DNA from 2 places in the Paenibacillus sp. NPDC056722 genome. Region 1 is predicted to be linked to the other one. Evidence: riboswitches for the same ligand, from Rfam matches in the RefSeq annotation. Region 1 holds a riboswitch; the other holds the start of a gene.
The links. Region 1 has a riboswitch for S-adenosylmethionine ahead of metA (homoserine O-acetyltransferase MetA). Riboswitches for the same ligand answer to the same signal wherever they lie in the genome.
Positions count from the first base shown of each region.

Region 2: another riboswitch for S-adenosylmethionine. It lies ahead of ACFRAM_RS21580 (methionine ABC transporter ATP-binding protein); the one in region 1 lies ahead of metA (homoserine O-acetyltransferase MetA).

Region 1 is NZ_JBHTYV010000002.1:410,281-420,613, reverse strand. It holds gene ACFRAM_RS06360 (ROK family protein) at 1-692, shown strand, start outside; gene ACFRAM_RS06355 (HRDC domain-containing protein) at 942-1,967, shown strand; gene corA (magnesium/cobalt transporter CorA) at 2,052-2,987, opposite strand; SAM riboswitch class I at 3,380-3,510, shown strand; gene metA (homoserine O-acetyltransferase MetA) at 3,624-4,541, shown strand; gene ACFRAM_RS06340 (aminotransferase class I/II-fold pyridoxal phosphate-dependent enzyme) at 4,592-5,785, shown strand; gene ACFRAM_RS06335 (trans-sulfuration enzyme family protein) at 5,785-6,963, shown strand; gene mqnC (cyclic dehypoxanthinyl futalosine synthase) at 7,224-8,360, shown strand; gene ACFRAM_RS06325 (stalk domain-containing protein) at 8,990-9,667, shown strand; gene ACFRAM_RS06320 (SPFH domain-containing protein) at 9,973-10,333, shown strand, end outside.
Region 2 is NZ_JBHTYV010000010.1:110,594-120,926, forward strand. It holds gene ACFRAM_RS21555 (DUF456 domain-containing protein) at 1-26, shown strand, start outside; gene ACFRAM_RS21560 (putative polysaccharide biosynthesis protein) at 53-1,678, shown strand; gene ACFRAM_RS21565 (thioredoxin family protein) at 1,770-2,114, shown strand; gene ACFRAM_RS21570 (COX15/CtaA family protein) at 2,329-3,258, shown strand; gene ACFRAM_RS21575 (Cthe_2314 family HEPN domain-containing protein) at 3,425-4,144, shown strand; SAM riboswitch class I at 4,266-4,404, shown strand; gene ACFRAM_RS21580 (methionine ABC transporter ATP-binding protein) at 4,508-5,524, shown strand; gene ACFRAM_RS21585 (methionine ABC transporter permease) at 5,524-6,192, shown strand; gene ACFRAM_RS21590 (MetQ/NlpA family ABC transporter substrate-binding protein) at 6,257-7,132, shown strand; gene ACFRAM_RS21595 (NifU family protein) at 7,267-7,515, opposite strand; gene ACFRAM_RS21600 (YuzB family protein) at 7,598-7,852, shown strand; gene ACFRAM_RS21605 (NAD(P)/FAD-dependent oxidoreductase) at 7,865-8,926, opposite strand; gene mqnE (aminofutalosine synthase MqnE) at 8,976-10,082, opposite strand.

The sequences.
Region 1 (10,333 bases):
CGGTGCTCGGCAGTCCTACTTATGGATATATAACGACGACACCGAAGCCGCACTGGGGGCAATATAACCTTGTCGGCACTGTGGCGGAGCACTTTAATGTGCCGATCGGTTTTGATACGGATGTCAATGGTGCAGCACTTGGTGAATACACGTGGGGTGCAGCGCGTGGTTTGGACAGCTGTCTCTATATTACTGTTGGAACAGGCATCGGCGCTGGCGCAGTGGTGGGCGGCAAGCTGATTCATGGACTCTCACACCCGGAGATGGGCCATATTCTCGTCCGCCGTCATCCAGAAGACAAATACGAGGGCTTCTGCCCTTATCATGGCGATTGTCTGGAAGGTCTGGCAGCTGGTCCGGCCATTGGTAGCCGCTGGGGCCAGCCTGCGGGTGAATTGCCTGCCGATCATCCTGCATGGGAGATGGAGGCACACTATCTGGCGCATGCCCTGATGAATTACGTGCTGATTCTGTCTCCGCAGAAGATCGTTATGGGCGGTGGGGTTATGAAGCAAAGTCAGTTGTTCCCGTTGATCCACAAGAAGTTGCAGGAACTGCTGAATGGCTATGTGCAGCATCCGGCCCTGAATGAAGGTATCGGTAACTACGTTGTTCCGCCTCAGTTAGGAGACAATGCAGGTTTGGCCGGTGCGATCGGCCTTGCTAAGCTGGCCTTAGACAGAGAGCAGTAAGAAATAGGGATTGACTGTACGGTAATATATGGTATTGTAGGATTTAACAGTATAGCATCGTCATGAGGAAGCACCTCTTTCGCGTTGATCGCGGAGGAGGTGCTTTTTGGCGTGGTTTGGGGCATGGCTTGTATTTTCCGTAGAGGAAGAACAGCACGGTGGCCGTATGTGGGAGTGTGAAGCGTCGGTTTAAGTGCTACCCCATAGCCCTAACATGCTTGCTGTAAGACGGGAAAGGATGGGATTGTTATGCAGATAATTTTCATGAACCGCTTGTCGAGGTTGGCTGGCCGGGAAGAAGAGGAGTTCGCTCAGTTATGGATCGGCGAGGAGGAGGGTGTGTGGAGCCTGGGCTGGCGTGATTTTTCGGTAAATACTGCCGAGGAGAGTACAGACAGCCTTTGGTATGAAGGTGGATCATGGAATGAGATGCTCTGTGTATACCGGCATGAATTGGCGGTAAAGATGGGAGCCGGATACCGTCCATTGATTGACGGCGGCTTGCACGAAGAGGAGGTACTGCCCCGCCGGGGCCGGGAGCAGTTGAAGCTGCAGTATTACAGTGAGCATTACAGTCAGGAGAGTATCTATGATGAACTATGCGCTTGGCGCCGGGGCCGTGCATCCAGTGAACGCAAGGCTCCTTACATGCTGGCGAGCAATCGTCTACTGCGCCTGCTTAGTACCTTTCTGCCGAAGACGACAGAAGAACTGCTGCAAATTCCCGGCATCGGCGAAGCCAGGGCAGCTCAGTATGGCGCAGACTGGCTGGCAGTAACCTCTGCCGCCCCAAGAGAGCGTAATTTTCCGCTGGATTGGGTCTATGAGGAGATTGGGGACGATGAATTCTCCTCCTGGTTATATAAGCAGAAGGAGCTTAAGTATAAGCGACAGCTAGAGCGGCTGCGACTGAATCGGACTCTGCTTCAGGGTATTGAGAGTGGTCTCGGACTGGAGCAGTTGAAGAACGAGACGGGAGTCAGCCGTAGAGAACTGCTGGAAGCGCTGGAGGAACTGGAGAAAGACGGATACTCTGTGGAGAAACTGATACAGCATGAGCTTGGAAGTATGGCGCATGAAGAGCAGCAGGCGGTTTGGAAAGCCTATGAAGAGTTTGGCGACCTGTTCCTGAAGCCGGTACTGTACAAGGTCTATGGCGATGCACCACCTGCTGCTGCGGGCGGCCTGGAAATCCATTATGAGCGCCTGCGGCTGATTCGCATCCGGTTCCGGCGGGAGCAGGCTGGAAGCCTTGATTCGGCGATGAGCTTTTAGCATCACGTTACATAGCAAAAAGACGAAGGAATCATACCCCGCAGGGTGTGAACTCCTTCGTCTTGTACTTTCGTTAGTGATCCTTCATAGCCAGTCTTTTTTACGGAAGATATAGAGCATTCCGCAGCCGAGGGTCAGCATCAGACCAATTACGGTGTAGTAGCCATATTTGCTGTGCAGTTCGGGCATATGGTCAAAGTTCATCCCGTAGATGCCGGTAATGACAGTCAGGGGCATGAATATAGTTGTAATCGCGGTAAAAACTCTCATAATTTCATTGGCACGGTTGGCGATACTGGACTGATAAGCTTCTCGTAAGTTGCCCATCAGATCGCGGTAGGTCTCAAAGGTCTCGGAAATTTTGACGGCATTCTCATAGATGTCGCTGAAGTACTTCTGAAGCTGATCGTCGATCAGCCGGAGATCCTTTTTGTTCAACGTGTTGATAACTTCTTTCTGCGGACCGAGCATTTTCTTGAGCCACAGAATTTCACTGCGCAGACCGATGATTTCACTAAGATGCGATTTCTTCGTATGCATGAGGATATCTTCCTCCAGCTTCTCAATCCGGACTTCAATCCGGTCGCCGACGGAAAAATAATTATCCACTACAAGGTCAATGAGCAAATATAGAAACTTATCCGGCTCGCTGACTTCTTGCTCCCACAGCATTGGTTTCAGGACACGTAGTTCATTGATCTTCTGCTTCGTCACTGTGATGATAAAATGTCTTCCCAGGAAGACGTTAAGTGCGCGCAGGAAAATCTCCTCATCATCAAACCGGATGCTGTTCACTACAATAAAGTAGTGGCTTTCGTATATTTCAATTTTTGGACGCTGCTCCTCTTCGCTGAGACAATCCTCAACGGCGAGATCATGTAGATTGAACATGGGCTGGATGAGTTCCAGATCCTCCACATCAGCATCGATCCAATAAAATCCCTCACCAGGAGGGGATAATGTTTCATTAATATCATCAATAGGCGTAAAAACCCCTGCGTTGACCAGCCGGATTTTCATCTGATTCACTCCTTCGATCCCTGTCTTCTCCAGGGACATGCTAATAAAAGCACAGAGAAAAAATCAGCTTGGCCGGGGTCATGTCAAGGTGAATCGGCAAATGACGTTTCGAGGGCATGAAGAAGAACTGCTCCCGCCGCCGGCAAGCTGATGTTAATCCTGTGTGGTTGTTCGTTCTGTACATTGAGCTGCGAACTCGGGTCGCCCTCCATAATCCTCTCACCTCATCTTGTCGTCCAGTTTAAAACCCTTGTCTAGTATAACGCCGGGGTATGCCTCTTTCAAGGAAAATTCTTGTCATTTTCAAGGCTCTTCAGCATTGTATGGACTTGACGAGAAGTGGGTTCATGATTTAAAGTGAATTTTAAGAAAATTCAACTGAATACAGCTAAATCTTATCAAGAGCAGGTGGAGGGACTAGCCCGATGAAACCCGGCAACCGGCGTGAAGACGCACGGTGCTAATTCTTGCAGGAGACTTTGAAGCGGGCAGATGCCCGGTGAAGATTTCTGGCAGATGAGAGAGGCGCATATGTGAATAAATATGACCTTTCTCGTTCAGAGTAAGGTCTTTTTTGTTTACCCAATGTTAACAGCCGCCAAGCGGTATTCTATTACCAAGGAGTGAAGACGAGAAATGCCAATTAAGATTCCAGACAGTCTGCCGGCGAAAGAGATATTGTCGGGAGAAAATATTTTTATCATGGACGAGAGCGAGGCGTTTCATCAGGATATACGTCCCTTGCGCCTTGCCATTCTAAATTTGATGCCTACCAAAGAAACCACGGAAACCCAGTTGCTCCGGTTGATCGGTAACTCGCCGCTTCAGGTGGACATCGTGCTGCTGCGTCCCCGTTCCCATACTTCGAAGAACACGTCGGCGGAGCATCTGAACAGCTTCTATACGACCTTCGATGAGATTAGCCACCGCCGGTTTGACGGACTTATTGTAACCGGTGCTCCTGTGGAGCAGATGGATTTTGAAGACGTAACGTACTGGGAAGAGCTGAAAGAGATTTTTGAGTGGAGTAAAGACAATGTTACTTCCACTATGCATATCTGTTGGGCTGCACAAGCCGGACTGTATCATCACTTCGGTGTGCGCAAGGAAGCATTGCCTGATAAATGTTTTGGCGTATTCCCTCACACACTGAACCATAATAATGTAAAGCTGCTGCGCGGGTTCGATGAACTGTTCTATGTTCCGCACTCCCGTCACACGGATGTGTCCCGCGAAGATATCGAGAGTAATCCGGATCTGCAAATCCTGGCCGAATCGGAGGAAGCGGGCATTTATCTGGTGGCTACCAAGGATGGCCGACAAATTTTTGTCACTGGCCACTCTGAATACGATCCGCTTTCCCTGAAGTGGGAGTATGACCGTGATGTTGCCAAGGGCATGGAAATGGCGCTGCCGAAGAACTATTTTCCAAAAGATGATCCGGAGCGTACTCCGCCGGCGACTTGGCGCGCTCATGCTAACTTATTGTTCTCTAATTGGCTCAATTACTATGTATACCAAGAAACACCCTATGATATTGGTCCCATCATTTAAGTTATAGATGAGCATGCAGCAGTGTACTTACTATTAGGAGGTTATATGGAATGGACGACAAACTGAGGATTGAAAGCAGACTTGCCCAAATAGGATCGTTGGAAGACCCGGCCACTGGCGCGGTGAACTTCCCTATCTATAATTCAACGGCGTTCCGCCACCCGAAGCTGGGGCAAAGTACAGGCTTTGACTATAGCCGCACTAAAAGCCCGACCCGTTCTGTGCTGGAAACGGCAGCGGCGCAATTGGAATCCGGAGATGCTGCATTTGCCTGTAGTTCAGGTATGGCTGCATTACAAACGATTTTCAGCCTGTTCGGACAAGGAGATCATCTGATTGTATCGTTGGATCTCTACGGCGGAACTTACCGTTTGCTGGAGCGGATCATGTCCAAGTTCGGGGTGAGTGCTTCTTATGTGGACACCAACGATCTAGAGGCGCTGGAATCGGTTCGCCGTCCGGAGACGAAAGCCGTTGTGATCGAGACACCAACCAATCCATTGATGATGATCACGGATATAGAGGCTGTCTGTACATGGGCCAAGTCGCATGAACTGCTTACCATCGTAGACAATACGCTGCTGACGCCATTCTTCCAGCGTCCGCTGGAACTCGGAGCCGATATCATTATCCACAGTGCTACCAAATATTTGGGCGGTCATAACGACGTGTTGGCAGGTCTTATTGTGACCAAGGGAGCGGAGCTGTCTGCTGAAATGGCGATTCTGCATAATTCCATCGGCGCAGTGTTGGGGCCAACAGACAGCTACCAATTGATGAGAGGTATGAAGACGCTGGCATTACGCATGGAGCGTCATGAGAGCAATTCACTGGAACTGGCTCATTATCTTAAAGGACATTCGGCTATCGCTGAGGTCTTCCATCCGGGTCTGCCGGAGCATCCGGGCTTTGAGATCCAGAACCGTCAGTCATCCGGAAATACCGGTATTTTCTCTTTCAAAGTGAAGGATGCGAGATATGTGGAGCCAATTCTTCGCCACATCCGTCTAATTGCCTTTGCCGAAAGTCTTGGTGGTGTAGAATCGCTAATGACTTATCCTACGGTGCAGACCCATGCCGATATTCCGGTTGAAATCCGTGATGCGGTGGGTGTTGATGACCGGTTGCTGCGCTTCTCGGTTGGCATAGAGCATATTGATGATCTGATCGCGGATCTAGGCCATGCACTGGAACAGGCACGTATTGAGATTGAAACAGCAGATGCACAAGGAGGCCAGGCATAATGAGTGATAACAACGTGAACAAAGATAAGAAGAATAATCTCAAATTCGCTACCCGTCTGCTGCACTTTGGCAGCGAGATTGACAAAGCCACTGGCGCTTCCAGTGTGCCGATCTATCAGGCTTCGACGTTCCATCATGAGGATATTCATAATCCGCCGCTGCATGACTATAGCCGGTCAGGCAATCCGACCCGTCAGGCGCTTGAGGATTATATCGCTCTGCTGGAAGGCGGGGAGCGCGGTTTCGCCTATGCCTCCGGCATGGCAGCTATCTCCAGCACGTTCCTGATGCTGTCCTCCGGTGATCATGTGATCGTTACTGAGGATGTCTATGGCGGTACATACCGGCTATTGACGCTCATCCTGAACCGTCTGAACATTGAAAGCACATTTGTGGATATGACGGATCTTGAGCAGGTCAAAGCTGCGCTTCAGCCGAACACGAAAGCCGTATATATGGAAACTCCGTCGAATCCGACGCTGAAAATTACGGATGTTGCTGCTGTCTGCGAATGGGCCAAGAGTCATGAGCTTCTGACTATCCTGGATAATACGTTCATGACCCCTTATTACCAACGTCCAATCGAACAGGGCGTGGATATTGTCCTGCACAGTGCGACGAAGTTCCTTGGCGGTCACAGCGATGTGTTGGCTGGTCTTGCCGTAGCGCGTACCGCAGAGATTGGCAAGCAGCTCAAAATGCTGCAAAACGGTCTCGGCACCGTGCTGGCTCCGCAGGAAAGCTGGCTCTTGATGCGCGGAATGAAGACGCTGGAGGCGCGCATGGCGCATAGCGAGATCAGCGCAGCCAGGCTTGCGGCTTGGCTTGACGCCCGCAGCGATATTACGGCTGTGTTCTACCCGGGACTTGCAAATCATCCGGGACGCGAGATCCATGAATCGCAATCCAGCGGCTATGGTGCGGTCGTTTCGTTCGATGTTGGCTCCGGCGAGCGGGCTAAGCGTGTGCTGAACAAGGTGACGCTGCCGCTTGTTGCGGTCAGCCTCGGCGCAGTGGAGAGCATCCTGTCCTACCCGGCTTTGATGTCCCATGCGGCGATGCCGGCAGAGGTTCGGGCGGCCCGCGGTATTACAGACGGGCTGCTGCGCTTCTCGGTCGGCCTAGAGTCCATCGAGGACCTCATTGTCGATCTGGAGCAGGCGCTTGCGGACGAATAATTAAGGTTAGGACGGACAGTTTCGTTTTCGGACGAAGCTGTCCTTTTTGAATTCTTAAACTGTTCTATGAGCGGGGAGGGTATCTTTTTTTACATGAAGGAAGGCCTTTTCCAAAAGATGGTTAAGGCCGTTATACTTTGTGAAAAAAATTTCTCAAGCGGTCCGGATTGTGTTACGATGAAGGAACGAACATATTCAATTGTCTTATAAATTTTATGAAAATACCATAAAGATATGGGTTTTAAAGGAGGCTGCGAACGATGAGTGCGATAGACCTGATCTTGGATAAAGCGCTGCGGGGAGACCGGCTTGGGCTGGAGGATACCGTAAGATTGTTCGAGAGTAACGAGATTGAGAAAATGGGCGCTGCTGCCGACATTATTATGAAACGTTGGCATCCGGACCCGATGGCGACCTTCGTCATTGGCCGCAATGTTAACTATACGAATGTGTGTGATGTGTACTGCCGTTTTTGTGCCTTTTACCGCAGACCGGGCTCCGATGAGGGGTACGTACTACCGGATGAACTTATTTTCCAAAAAATTTCCGAGACGATTGCTGTCAACGGGACTGAAATTCTAATGCAGGGGGGCGTGAACCCTAATCTGCCCTTCAATTACTACACCGATTTGCTGCGTGGGATCAAGCAACGCTTCCCGGAAATTACAATGCACTCCTTCTCGCCTGCTGAAATCATGAAGATGAAGGAAGTCTCTGGTCTGTCACTGGAAGAAGTTATCCGCGAGATTCATGCGGCTGGACTGGATTCACTTCCAGGCGGTGGTGCCGAAATTCTCGATGACCGTACACGCCGTAAAATCAGCCGTCTTAAAGGCTCCTGGCGCGACTGGATGGACGTTATGCAGACCGCGCATAAAGTCGGTATGAACACGACGGCGACTATGGTCATTGGCCTTGGCGAGACTATGGAAGAGCGGGCACTGCATTTGCTGCGAGTGCGTGAAGCTCAAGATGAGTGCATTGCTAATAAGTATGACTCCGAAGGCTTTCTGGCCTTTATCTCCTGGACCTTCCAGCCGGATAATACCAACCTGAAGCTGGACAGACAGACACCTGAAGAGTACCTGAAGACAGTAGCGATCAGCCGTCTGGTGCTAGACAACATCAAGAACTTCCAATCTTCTTGGGTAACTATGGGGCCGGAAGTCGGCAAGCTGTCGCTGCAATATGGCTGCAACGATTTCGGCAGCACAATGATTGAAGAGAACGTTGTGTCCTCTGCGGGCGCTACGTACAAAGTTAACATCGAGTCCATTACCCAACTGATCCGTGAAGCTGGCAAAATCCCGGCACAACGCAACACGCGTTACGATATCCTGCGGGTATTCGATGATGCTAATGCGAAGATCGACAATGATTTTGTGATGCAGAACTAGGCAGAGAGGCTGCTAGTCTAGAGTTTCGAGGCTAAATATAGACCGTAGATTCATTCGGGAAAATCGAATGTGTCTACGGTCTTTTTGTCAGAAGAAAATAAAGTATTAGACTCGAAAGGTAACCATCGTGAAAGAAAGTTCCGGCCATATACAATTGCATATGAAGTAGGCACTCATGGACTACTGCCGGGAGTGGCTTTTTTCGTGTTATGATAATACACAGAAGAAGTCCCTATTTTGTTTCCTTCAGCTTGGATTTGAAAACCCTGAAATCATTTTCTACCTTTCTATACAAGAGTGAACAGCCGGAATGAGAGAAGTAGGGAAATAAACAGCCTGCGTGATCCTTATGGAGCTTCGACATGGTGTACGACAAGCATTTGTTAATAATTCGAGTTGAATTACTTATCATTTCTTATCTTATCTGAATCAATAGAATCAGTAGCTTGGAAGAAGGAGAAATAGAAATGAAGCATTGGGCTTTGTGATATAATGTGGTAAAATCTTCAACTCCAAAAACGCAGAAACTAAACCTGCATGTAGCCTCATCTTTCGGAGAGATTATTTCTCAATAACCGTTGTTTCTGGTGTTTCTGGATTGATGATATCCCAAGAGGAGGAAAACAGAAATGAAGAAGAAGGTTGTTACGACTTTATGCGGTACCATGATACTTTTAGTGGGCATGGGCACAGGTGCTTTCGCGAGCTCGCATCTCCAAGAAATTAAAGCGTTGTTAAACGGAGATTTAAAGATCAGAGTGAACGGGGAGATTACCCCTCTCAAAGATGGCAATGGCAAAGCGGTGCTTCCCATTACTTATAAAGGAACTACGTATCTTCCGGTACGATCTGTTTCTGAGCTGCTGGATGTTCCGGTGAATTATGACGGGACAGCCAAAGAGGTGATTATTGGCGAACAGCAGGCAGGCGTTCCCGTGAAGCAGGAGGATTTTAACACCAGTCTGCATACCAAGGACCCTGCACTGACCAAATACGGCGGCAAGAATTATAAGGAAGTGCTGTACAGCGCACCTAATTCCAATATTAAATATACCGCGCTCAGCCCTAACGGCAAATATCAGAAACTTGTTCTGCAATTCGCTGCGGTCGGCAAGGAAGTGGAGTCTCTTGAAATTATGGATAATGACAAGAATGTGCTTCTTAAAAAAGTAGAGAAGATTTCGCCTAATAGTGATCTCCAGACGATTGAGGTAGATATCTCTGGAGTAAAGAACATCGCAATAAATGTGACACAAGCTGTTGACGGCGGGTTCATTATTCCGCTAGATACTTCAATTTACAAGTAAGATTAAGCAGAGAAGCCCACAATGCCCGTATAGGCGTAGTGGGCTTCTTTTCACGTGAGATTACATTTGATTTTTTCTCGTCCTTTTGCAATGAAGAGATTTAAATCCATCGTCCGTTATATGTGGACGGGCTTACAGGGGATGTGTCGTCGGAGTGTCAGAAAAAAATAAAGTATTAGACTCGAAAAATAAAGTTGTAGACTGGCATGGCGGTTAGCGAACGGCTGATGAAATAATAATTTACATCCATATCCAAAAGTGATATCATTTAAATATCAAATGAATATCTAGTTGGAGGGGTCTATATGACGGAAAAAATTCTTCGCCCTGTTAGCGGTTTCTGGGTTATTGCATTGCTAGTTCTTTGTTTGGCTGGTGGAATATACGGCGCCGCTCAGGAATATGTTATTGTGCCTGTCATCTTGTTCGTAGCAGCAGGCGTACTGCTGACCAGTATTACAGTAGTTCAACCGAACAAATCGGTTGTGGTGACATTTTTCGGGCAATATGTTGGAACGATATCTACAAGCGGGCTATGGGCAGTTATTCCGTTCAGTGGCCGTAAGACGGTCTCACTACGGGTTCGTAACTTTAATAGTGCCAAGTTGAAGGTGAATGATGTCGAGGGGAACCCGATTGAAATTGCGGCAGTTATTGTATTTAAAG
Region 2 (10,333 bases), on a different contig from region 1:
TTTTCATCTGGATCGGCCTGCATTAATTTAACAGTGAAGAAGGCGAAGCAGTTTGTCTAAGAAAGAGTCTTTTGTCAAAGGCACGCTAATATTGGCTGCAGCAGCACTCGTGGCGCGCGTGCTTGGTATTTTTCAGCGGGTTCCGCTGGAGCATCTGTTTGACGATATCGGGAACGCAGCATTTGTACAAGCCAACAACGTGTATTTAATGCTGCTGACGCTGGCAACTGCCGGTATCCCAAGTACACTTAGTAAAATGGTGTCGGAACGGTATGCGCTGAACCGACCGGATGAAGCGCGGCAGGTCTATCGGGCGGCGCTTATTTTTGCTGCGGTGATGGGGGTTATTATGAGCGTGGCGCTGTACTTTGCTGCGCCGTGGTTCGCGAACCATGCCAAGGTTCCACAGAGTACAAGGGCCATTCAGGCCATTGCGCCTGCACTCCTCTTGTTCCCGGCCATCGCGATGATGCGTGGTTATCTGCAGGGACGCAATAATATGATGGCTGGCGGTATTTCACAGATCGTGGAACAGATTGCCAGAGTGTTCACAGCGATTCTGCTGGCTTATATTTTGCTCAAACAAGGCTATGGAAATCCGATTATGGCAGCAGGTGCTTCTTTCGGGAGCGTGCTGGGAAGTATTGCTGCGTTTGGGGTCATGCTCTATTTCATCATGAAGACCCGGAAGAAGGATCGTCTGGAGAATTTAAATACAGCGCCTAGTGCCAAGCTTCCGATGTTTGGGATATATAAGGATATTTTTAGTCTGTCCATTCCAATCGTGCTATCATCCATGACCATCCAAGCAGTGTATTTCATTGATACGACCCTGATTGTTCCGCTTCTCAGCGGCCAAATTGGTGAGGCCAGCGCCACGCAAATGCTGGGGATTCTGGGGCAAAAAGCGCAGAGCATCGCGGGAATCCCACCCGTGCTTGCCATTGCGCTAAGCACATCGCTGATCCCGGTGATCTCAGCGGCTTATGCGCGGCGGGATGATGTTCACCTGAAGCGGCAGATTACACTCGCGCTGCGGATTTCCATTTTAACTGGAACACCGATTGTTATGTCATTGGTCGCTGCTGCCTATTCTATCAATGGGCTTCTGTTCACCAATATTACAGGAACTGGAATTATTGCGCTCCTTACATTCGGTACGATTTTCCAAATAACGATGACAACCTCGAACTCGATATTGCTGGGGATGGGCAAATCCCGAATCTCTATGTTCTACGTGCTCGGCGGGATCGCCACGAAGCTTATCTTCAGTTTGGTGCTCAGCCGGTTCATGGGGATCTACGGAATTGTTATTGCAACAGCACTCTGTTTTATCGTGATTACATACTTGAACCTGCGTCTGCTGCGAAAGATCGTACCTTTCGAGATTATGGGCAAGCGCTGGGGAGGTTTTGTATTTGCGGTTCTAGTCTCCGTGGGCATCGGCTATGGCTTGAATGAAGCCGGTATTCTGCTGACACATGTTATGCCTGCTCGTCTGGCATTCTTGCTGACTTGCCTCGTGGTGGGCGCAGCGGTTGTAATTATCTATCTTGTACTGCTCATCGTGCTAGGTGTGATCAGCAAGCAGGAAATTGCCGGATACCCTCGTGCCCTTCAGAAACTTCTGAACCCGTTGATGAGATTACAGCCGGCTCGTGTGCGGACAAGAGAATAATGCAAATGATTGATTTGACTTCCGTGTCGCATTTTGCTTCACTTAAAAGGTACAGGCAACATATTTTTTATTGGAAGGGAATGACCCCTGGATGGATAAGATTAGTTCTCCCGCTGAGTTTCAGGTAGCGATTCAATCGCCCCGGCTGACGATAGCCGTATTCAAAGCCGACTGGTGTGTCGACTGCAAGTTCATTGATCCCTTTATGCCTGAGGTGGAGCAGAATTATAACGGCCGCCTGACGCTCGTGGAAGTGGATGTCGACGCTGTTGGCGATGTAAGCCAGGAGCAGAACATTCTCGGCATTCCGAGTTTTGTGGCTTATACCGATGGACGCGAGTTGGTTCGCTTTGTGAGCAAGCTGCGTAAATCCCGTGTGGAAATCGAGAATTTCCTCAATACAGCCCTTGAGGTTTATCAAAGCATTCACAAGTAATGGATGGATAATGGAAACACCGCTTTCGCCCGTTTTATGAGCAAAGCGGTGTTTTTTTTAGATATCAGACAACGGGGAGGCCATTTCTTCTTAAAATGCAGAATCAAATGCCGCAAATACCATTTTATCGGTTATAATGGAAACGCATTACTTCATACTTTTCCAGCAAAAGTCATTCATTTACTTATTTATTTTATAATGCGGGTGATCACATTTGACGACAAATCAGTTGAAGTGGCTTAGTTACATAACCTGTCTGGTAATGTTCCTGGCGCTGCTGGGCGGGGCGGTAGTAACCAAAACAGGTTCGGGCCTGGAGTGCGGAAATGAATGGCCATTGTGTCATGGTAAGCTGATTCCTGCCTATACTGTAGGGTCCTTGATCGAATATACCCACCGCTTATTTAGCGGATTGGCGGGTATGCTCTCGCTTGCCTCCATGTTTGCCTTCTGGCGTTATGCGCGTCAGCGGCGCGATCTGTTAGTGTATGCCTGGATGACGCTGCTGTTTGTAATTGTACAAGGCGGAATGGGAGCGCTTGCAGTGCTAAGATCCCAGTCTGCAGCCGTGATGGCGCTACATATGGGATTTTCGCTGATTGCGTTTGCCAGTTCCCTGATGTTGGCGTTAGGGTCCAAAAGAAGGCATGAAGAAGGCGACACTCTTCCTGTGCCCGGCAAGCCGGTGAGTATTTCTTTTCGCAATTTGACTTGGTTCACGACTATTTATTCTTACATCGTTGTCTACATAGGAGCGTTTGTTAGCCATACCGACTCCCAAGGGGGCTGCTCTGGCTGGCCACTCTGTAATGGGGAGTGGATTCCCGAGCTATCGGGGGGCGTTGGGGTTGTGTTCACACACCGGATAGCGGCTTTGCTGTTGTTTATGTTGACGGCATTGCTGGGACATTTGGCATTCTGGAAGCAGAAGGACCACAGAGAGCTGAGGATGTTGGGGGTTGCAGCGGTTCTGCTATGCCTGATGCAGGTGTTCAGCGGGGCGGCGGTTGTGTATACGCTCGGGAATGATAAGCTCTACATCTTTGCCGCTCTTGCTCACATTTTGCTGATTGCCGGACTATTCGGTGTACTGTGTTATATGAGCGTACGGGTATGGCAGCTTAGCAAGGGAAACAGGCGTTAACTCGGCACTCATATCCTTACAGATCCTTGCGGCATTTATGTTATGCTGATCATTACTTGATCAGATGTCCCCTGAGGCTAAGAGGATGGATAGAGTGGCTTACAGGGTGGGACAATAACACTCATATTGGATTTGCTGCATCCGAAGCAGGTAAGGAGGACAACATATGCTGCGGATATTGCTGGGAGAACCGCCCCGTGTGAACAGCGGTGTGCTCGCTGAGGCGATGGAACATATGGCGGAATTTGCATCGCTACTGCGCAAGGAAATGAACAGATATGAGGACCGTGATCATGAATTCCGGAAGCTGGAAATCTGGACTCGTGGCCTGATCGTCTCATTGGATGAACTGGAGCAGAGCTGGTTTGCCGCGGCTTTTTATCGAAAATCCGTAAAGGCCGGGTATATGGATGATATGTCGGTGGCCGAGCAGGGCGAATATGCGCGATATGTGTATTTTTATAAAAACGGCTTTATTCGTGTCTTCTCCTTGCTGGACAAGCTTGGCACGGTATTGAACAGTCTTTATGATCTTAATACATCCAGGGTTAAAACCCACTTCTCCTATTTCACGGTACTCCGGGAATTTCTTACCCACAAGGAGCATGCTGTGCTGGCCGACCAGCTGGAGAACATTAAGAACTCTTACCGGGACCCACTGCAGAACCTGCGTAAGCGCCGCAATGCCGAAATCCATTATATGAACGCTGAAATGCAGGATGATTTGTGGCAGCGGCATCAGGGTCTTCACGACAAAATACAGCTCGAGGATCTCGACAGTCATCTGGAGGATTTAAAGCAGGGGCTGGAAATGGTCTGCAAATCATTAGAGGCTGTATATAAATACAGTACGGAACACTGGCTTAAGAATACTGGGAAATCCTGATGATGTAAAAATGGAATTCTGCGGAAAATTTTCCTTTGACAAAGAATGCAGAACTAAATTATACTAAATCATGCCTTCTTAGGCCGGACATTTTATGACAAACTACAACACTATATCACATATCTTATCGAGAGTGGCGGAGGGATAGGCCCGATGAAGCCCGGCAACCGATTTATGTTTATGCGTGAACCGCGTGTACATAAGTGCCATGGTGCTAATTCCTACAATGCCGTGTGAGTGCGGACGTTGGCAGATGAGACGGCATTGTCTATAAGCGCACAGGGCCTCTTGCGATCTGCAAACGATCGTCGGAGGCTTTTTTTGTACAATTCACTGATATTATCGTTAAAGGAGGACGGCAGCTTGATAGAGCTAAAGAGTCTAACCAAGGTATATGGTAAAGGCAGCAAAACCGCCACGGCACTCTCGGGGCTAAACCTGTCGATCAAGAAAGGGGAAATCTTCGGAGTCATCGGCCACTCTGGGGCAGGAAAAAGCACGCTGATCCGTTGTATTAATCTGCTGGAGCGTCCGACCGAAGGCGAGGTCTGGGTAGATGGCGTGGAACTGACTCAATTGCCGGAAGGACAGCTGCAGGAGAAGCGGCGCAAGATCGGGATGATTTTTCAGCACTTCAATCTGCTGTCCTCCGCGACCATCTACGAGAATATCGCTTTTCCGCTGCGGCTGACACGCGCTTCGAAGAAGTTTATTGACAATAAGGTCAAGGAATTGTTGGCTCTGGTAGGACTGGAGGAACATCGGGACAAGTACCCGGCTCAATTATCGGGCGGTCAAAAACAGCGTGTCGGTATCGCCCGTGCGTTGGCCAGCGACCCGGACGTGCTTCTCTGTGACGAGGCGACCTCGGCACTTGACCCACAGACAACAGACTCGATTCTCCGTCTGCTTCTGGACATCAATAAACGGTTCAATCTGACGATTGTGCTGATTACGCACGAAATGCATGTAATCCAGAGCATTTGTGACCGGGTGGCTGTTATCCATGGCGGAGGCATCGTCGAGCAGGGAGAAGTGACGGAGGTCTTCCTGAAGCCCAAGCATGAGATCACCCGCGAGTTCATTCGCAGTGAGGCACAGCACGATGGTCCGCTGCGGGCGGCTATCGACGCCTCCCATGATGGCTCAGCGCAAGCAGTCAAGATTACTTTCCTCGGGGAAAAAACGTACGGGTCGGCCTTATCCCAGATTGCGCGAGAGACAGGCGTCGATTTTTCCATTCTTTCGGGTACCATCTCTACGATCAAGGATGTGCCTTACGGGCAACTGATCGTTCGTTTTGAAGGAGAGGCCGGGAAGGTTGCACAGACCATCGCAGAGCTGACCGCTCAAGGCCTTGATGTGGAGGTGATTGCGTAATGGGTGGCTTGGATTTCAGCAAAATTAACTGGTCGGAAATGATGGATGCTGCGGTATCCACTCTGAAAATGCTAGGAATTTCCGGAATATTCACAATTATTCTTGGTTTGCCGCTCGGAATTGTGCTATATTTATGGGGCAGATCCAACCAGTCCTTTTTAAGAGTGATCTATTCAATTCTATCGTTCGTTGTGAATATTCTGCGATCCGTACCGTTCATCATTCTGATGGTAGCGCTGATCCCGATTAGCAAATCGATTGTAGGCACCTCGATTGGTGTGTTGGGCACGATTCCCGCACTCGTCATTGGGGCTGCACCGTTCTTCGCCCGGCTGGTGGAGACGGCGCTGCGTGAGGTAGATCGCGGAGTAATCGAGGCTGCACAAGGTATGGGAGCTTCTACCGGACAGATTGTCACGCGTGTACTGCTGCCAGAGGCTCGTCCAGGTTTGTTGGCTGGGGTAACGATTACGATTGTGACGCTGGTCTCCTACACGGCAATGTCGGGGATGGTTGGCGGCGGTGGTCTGGGTGACTTGGCTATCCGTTATGGATACTATCGGTATGAGAAGGAAGTCATGATTATCTCTGTAGCGCTGATGGTTATTCTGGTGCAGTTGCTGCAAATGGCCGGCGATCGGCTAGTGAGGTATTTTACAAGGAAATAAGGGCCATTAATTATAGATATCCTTATTTACACAAAAAACATACTGTTTTAAGGGGGATTTACAAATGAAAAAAGTACTACTGACCTTTTTTAGCCTGACACTGATTCTGGTGCTGGCTGCTTGCGGCAGCAACAACACTGCCAATAATGCTGCGAACTCCGCAGCGACCAATGCTCCTTCGGATGCTTCCGCTGAGCCGACTACAGAACCAGCAGCTGATCCTGTTACATTGGTTGTAGGTGCATCTCCAGTGCCGCACGCTGAAATTTTGAAAGCTATCGCTCCATTGCTTGAAGCTCAAGGCATCAAGCTGGAAATTAAAGAATTCACGGACTATGTACAACCAAACGTTCAGCTGGCTGAGAAGCAACTGGATGCGAACTTCTTCCAGCATCAGCCTTACCTTGACGACCAGAACCAGAAGAACGGAACGGATCTTGTATCTGTAGCTGCTGTTCACGTTGAGCCATTTGGCGGTTACTCCAAGAAAATCAAATCCATCGACGAGCTGAAAGATGGTGCCAAAGTAGCGATTCCGAACGATCCAACCAACGGTGGACGTGCATTGATTCTTTTGGCTAAGAATGGTCTGATCACGTTGAAAGATGACACTAACATTACTTCTACCAAAGCAGACATCACTGAGAACAAGAAAAACCTGAATATCATTGAACTGGATGCAGCAATGCTGCCACGCCAATTGGATGAAGTAGATCTTGCGCTGATTAACACTAACTTTGCACTGGAAGCCAATCTGGTGCCAACCAAAGATGCTCTGTTCATCGAAGGTGGAGATTCCCCATACGCTAACATCCTGGTATCCCGTGCAGACAACAAGGACTCCGATGCGATCAAGAAGCTGGCTGCGGCTCTGACTTCTCCTGAAGCTAAGAAGTTCATCGAAGACAAGTACCAAGGTTCCATCATTCCAGCATTCTAAGATCATATTTAACAGCAAACCCCCGCGGCCTTGAAGGCCGCGGGGGTTTTTGGTATGATAATGCGCATATTAGTTGCCAAAAAAAGAAGTCCCGGATACCTGTGACAGGCTTCCGGGACAACTATAGAACGGGATTAGAATACTTGAATAACTTCTTCAATGCCTTCTACTTCTTCAATGAGGGCACGCTCAATCCCAGCTTTCAGAGTAATTGTGGAGCTTGGGCAGCTACCGCAGGCACCCATCAGCTTCAATTTAACAATGCCGTCTTCGACATCAATCAGTTCTACGTCACCGCCATCGCGTTGCAGGAACGGACGGAGCTTATCGAGCACTTCCAGCACTTCATCATACATGGACGTGCTTTGTGTAGTTTCACTCATTTCTCAATCACTCCTTTCTTAGTGTTATTATAGTACAAAAGATTAAAAAATAAAATGGTTAGGACAGAATAGGGAGATCATCATGAGACCAATAATAGAATTTTGTGCCAGTAATGCCGGCCACGGAACCGATCGTTTGCGCATCAAGCTGGAACAAAACCCCGAATATGACGTCATTGAATATGGTTGTCTGAACAATTGCGGACAGTGCTACCTGGCTCCGTTCGCCATGGTAGAAGGCGAAATTGTGGAAGCCGAGACCGCAGAAGAACTGGAAGCAGGGATAGATGCCAAGATCAAAGAATTGGAAGAATGGTTCAATATTGATCTGGACTAGTCCCATCCAATCTTAGCCAAAATGACGTTTGGACATCCAGAGCACCCCGCTCTTCAGCAGGCGGGGGACTCTGCCCATGACAGAACGCCGGCCCATAAGTCCAAATCCGGCGTTCTTGCCGAGGGAGCCTAGTGTGCCTTTCAGGCGGATTTCATGCAGCTTTGGCGTCTCATTCCGCCAAAGTGCCTGCAGAACCTGCCCTACCTGCTCACCTTGTCCTCCAGCTGCCTGGGCGCTTGGGGCGAACGGCAGACTTGCACAGTCGCCGATCACGAACACTTCCGGATACTGTGGCACCCGGTAGTATTCATCGAGAATAACCCGGCCGCCGCGATCCTTCGCCACATCCAGGTCCTGAACGACCTTGACTGGCTGGATACCGCCCGTCCATACGGTTACGTCCGAGGCAATGGCTTGATCGGCATTAAAGACAGCTCCATCCTCGACGTGGGATACGCAGACACGGGATACAGTCTCCACGTGATGTACATTGAACCATTCCTCAACATATTGCGAGAGCTTCGCCGGGAAGGCGGATAGCACACGTTCTCCCCGGTCCAGAATGGAGATGTTGAGGTCAGGGCGACTTTCCCTTAGCTCTGCTGCCAGTTCAACCCCGCTGAGTCCGCCACCGACGATATTCACTTTACCGTAAGGCTTGACATCATTCAGGCGACGGTAAGTCTCGCGTGTACCCGCGAACGTCTGAATACTGCAGGTATATTGATCTGCTCCAGGGATGTTGTGGTAATTATCCGTGCAACCCAGCGCGATGGCCAGGATATCATAGGAGATCGGCTCGCCGCCCTCCATGGATACCACCCGGCTCTTCAGGTCAATGGAAGCAATCTCACCGTATCGAACGGTGAGACGGGGATGAACCGGGAACTGGATGCGCAGATGGTAATCAGTGACGGTACCTGCGGCAAGCGCATAGTATTCCGTCTTGATGCCCTGATAGGGCATCCGGTCAATCAAAACAATTTCTACGTCAGAGGGAAGATGGTTGCTAATCAATTCTTGAATCAGGGCGAGGCCGCCGTAGCCGCCTCCTAGAACAAGCAGTGTTTGCATGAGACCTTACTTCCTTTCAGATAGGCATAGCCGGCAGAATCCGGCTTTCTTATTCGTAGACCTTGATTTCGTTATAGAAAGTATCGCGTTCGACAGGAATTCGCCCGGCACCTTTTACTAACCAGATTAGCTCATCGCGGGTCAAGCCTTCAGGAGTCAGTGCACCTGCAGCATGACTGATGCGTTCCTTCAGGATCGTCCCGTGAACATCGGATGCACCGAAGTTGAGCGCTACCTGTGTTAATTGTGCACCGATATTAATGAAGTACGCCTTAATATGGTCGAAATTGTCCAGCATTAATCGGCTGACAGCAATTGTCTTGAGATCCTCATAAGCCGAGTTGCGGCGCATAATGCCTGCGTTCTTGTTCTTAGGCTGCATGGACAGTGGAATGAACACCATAAAGCCGTTTGTTTCGTCCTGCAGTTCGCGAATTTGCATCATGTGGCGAATGCGGTCCTCACGAGACTCGATAGAGCCGTACAGCATGGTCGTATGGGTCTTCATACCAAGGTTGTGCGCGGTCCGGTGAACCTCCAGATATTCCTCAACGTTAGCTTTATCCACCCGCATTTTTTTACGATATTGGTCAGACAGAATTTCCGCGCCGCCACCAGTTAACGTTTTGAGACCGGCTGCACGCAGTTTTTCCAGCACTTCCCGGATACTCAGTCCACTGATTCGAGTGAAAAAGTCAATTTCCGCTGCCGTGTATGCTTTTAGGGTAACTTCGGGAAATCTGTCATGCAGGGCTTGCAAAGAATCGACATAATATTGAAAGGGTACCTTATCATTATGCCCGCCGACAATATGGAACTCCCGCACCCCTGGATTAATGTGTTGTTCGACATATTGCACCATTTCCGGACCCGAAAGGGTATACGCGCCTTCTTCACCGTCGTCTTTGCGGAAATTGCAGAATGCGCAGCGTGATTCGCAGACATTGGTGAAATACAGACTCATATTTTCGATAAAATAAACCTTGTTTCCGTTCTTGCGAAGATTGACTTCATTGGCCAGCTGTCCAATGGTCAGCAAGTCGTTGCTTTCATATAAATAAACGCCATCTTCCAAATTCAACCGTTCTCCGCCACGGACTTTCTCAATAATGGTTGCCATTCTGGCATCCGTATGAGGGGTTATAAGAGTAGACATATCATTTCCTCCTGAAAGTTTAGCGAAGCAAAAACAATGCATCGCAGTATCATACCAAGACCTGCCTGAATCTCAGGCATTTCTTTATCCTGTAGCGATAAGGGCGCCAGCTCTTCCCGTGACAATTTTTTGAATTTTTGCTCGGGCTGCCTCCCCTATTATAAACCTCTCTTTTGGGGGGAGCAACATCTGAAGCACATCTGCTTAGGTGTAATCAATAACCTTGATCATGGCAGTTATAACTTGAGAGC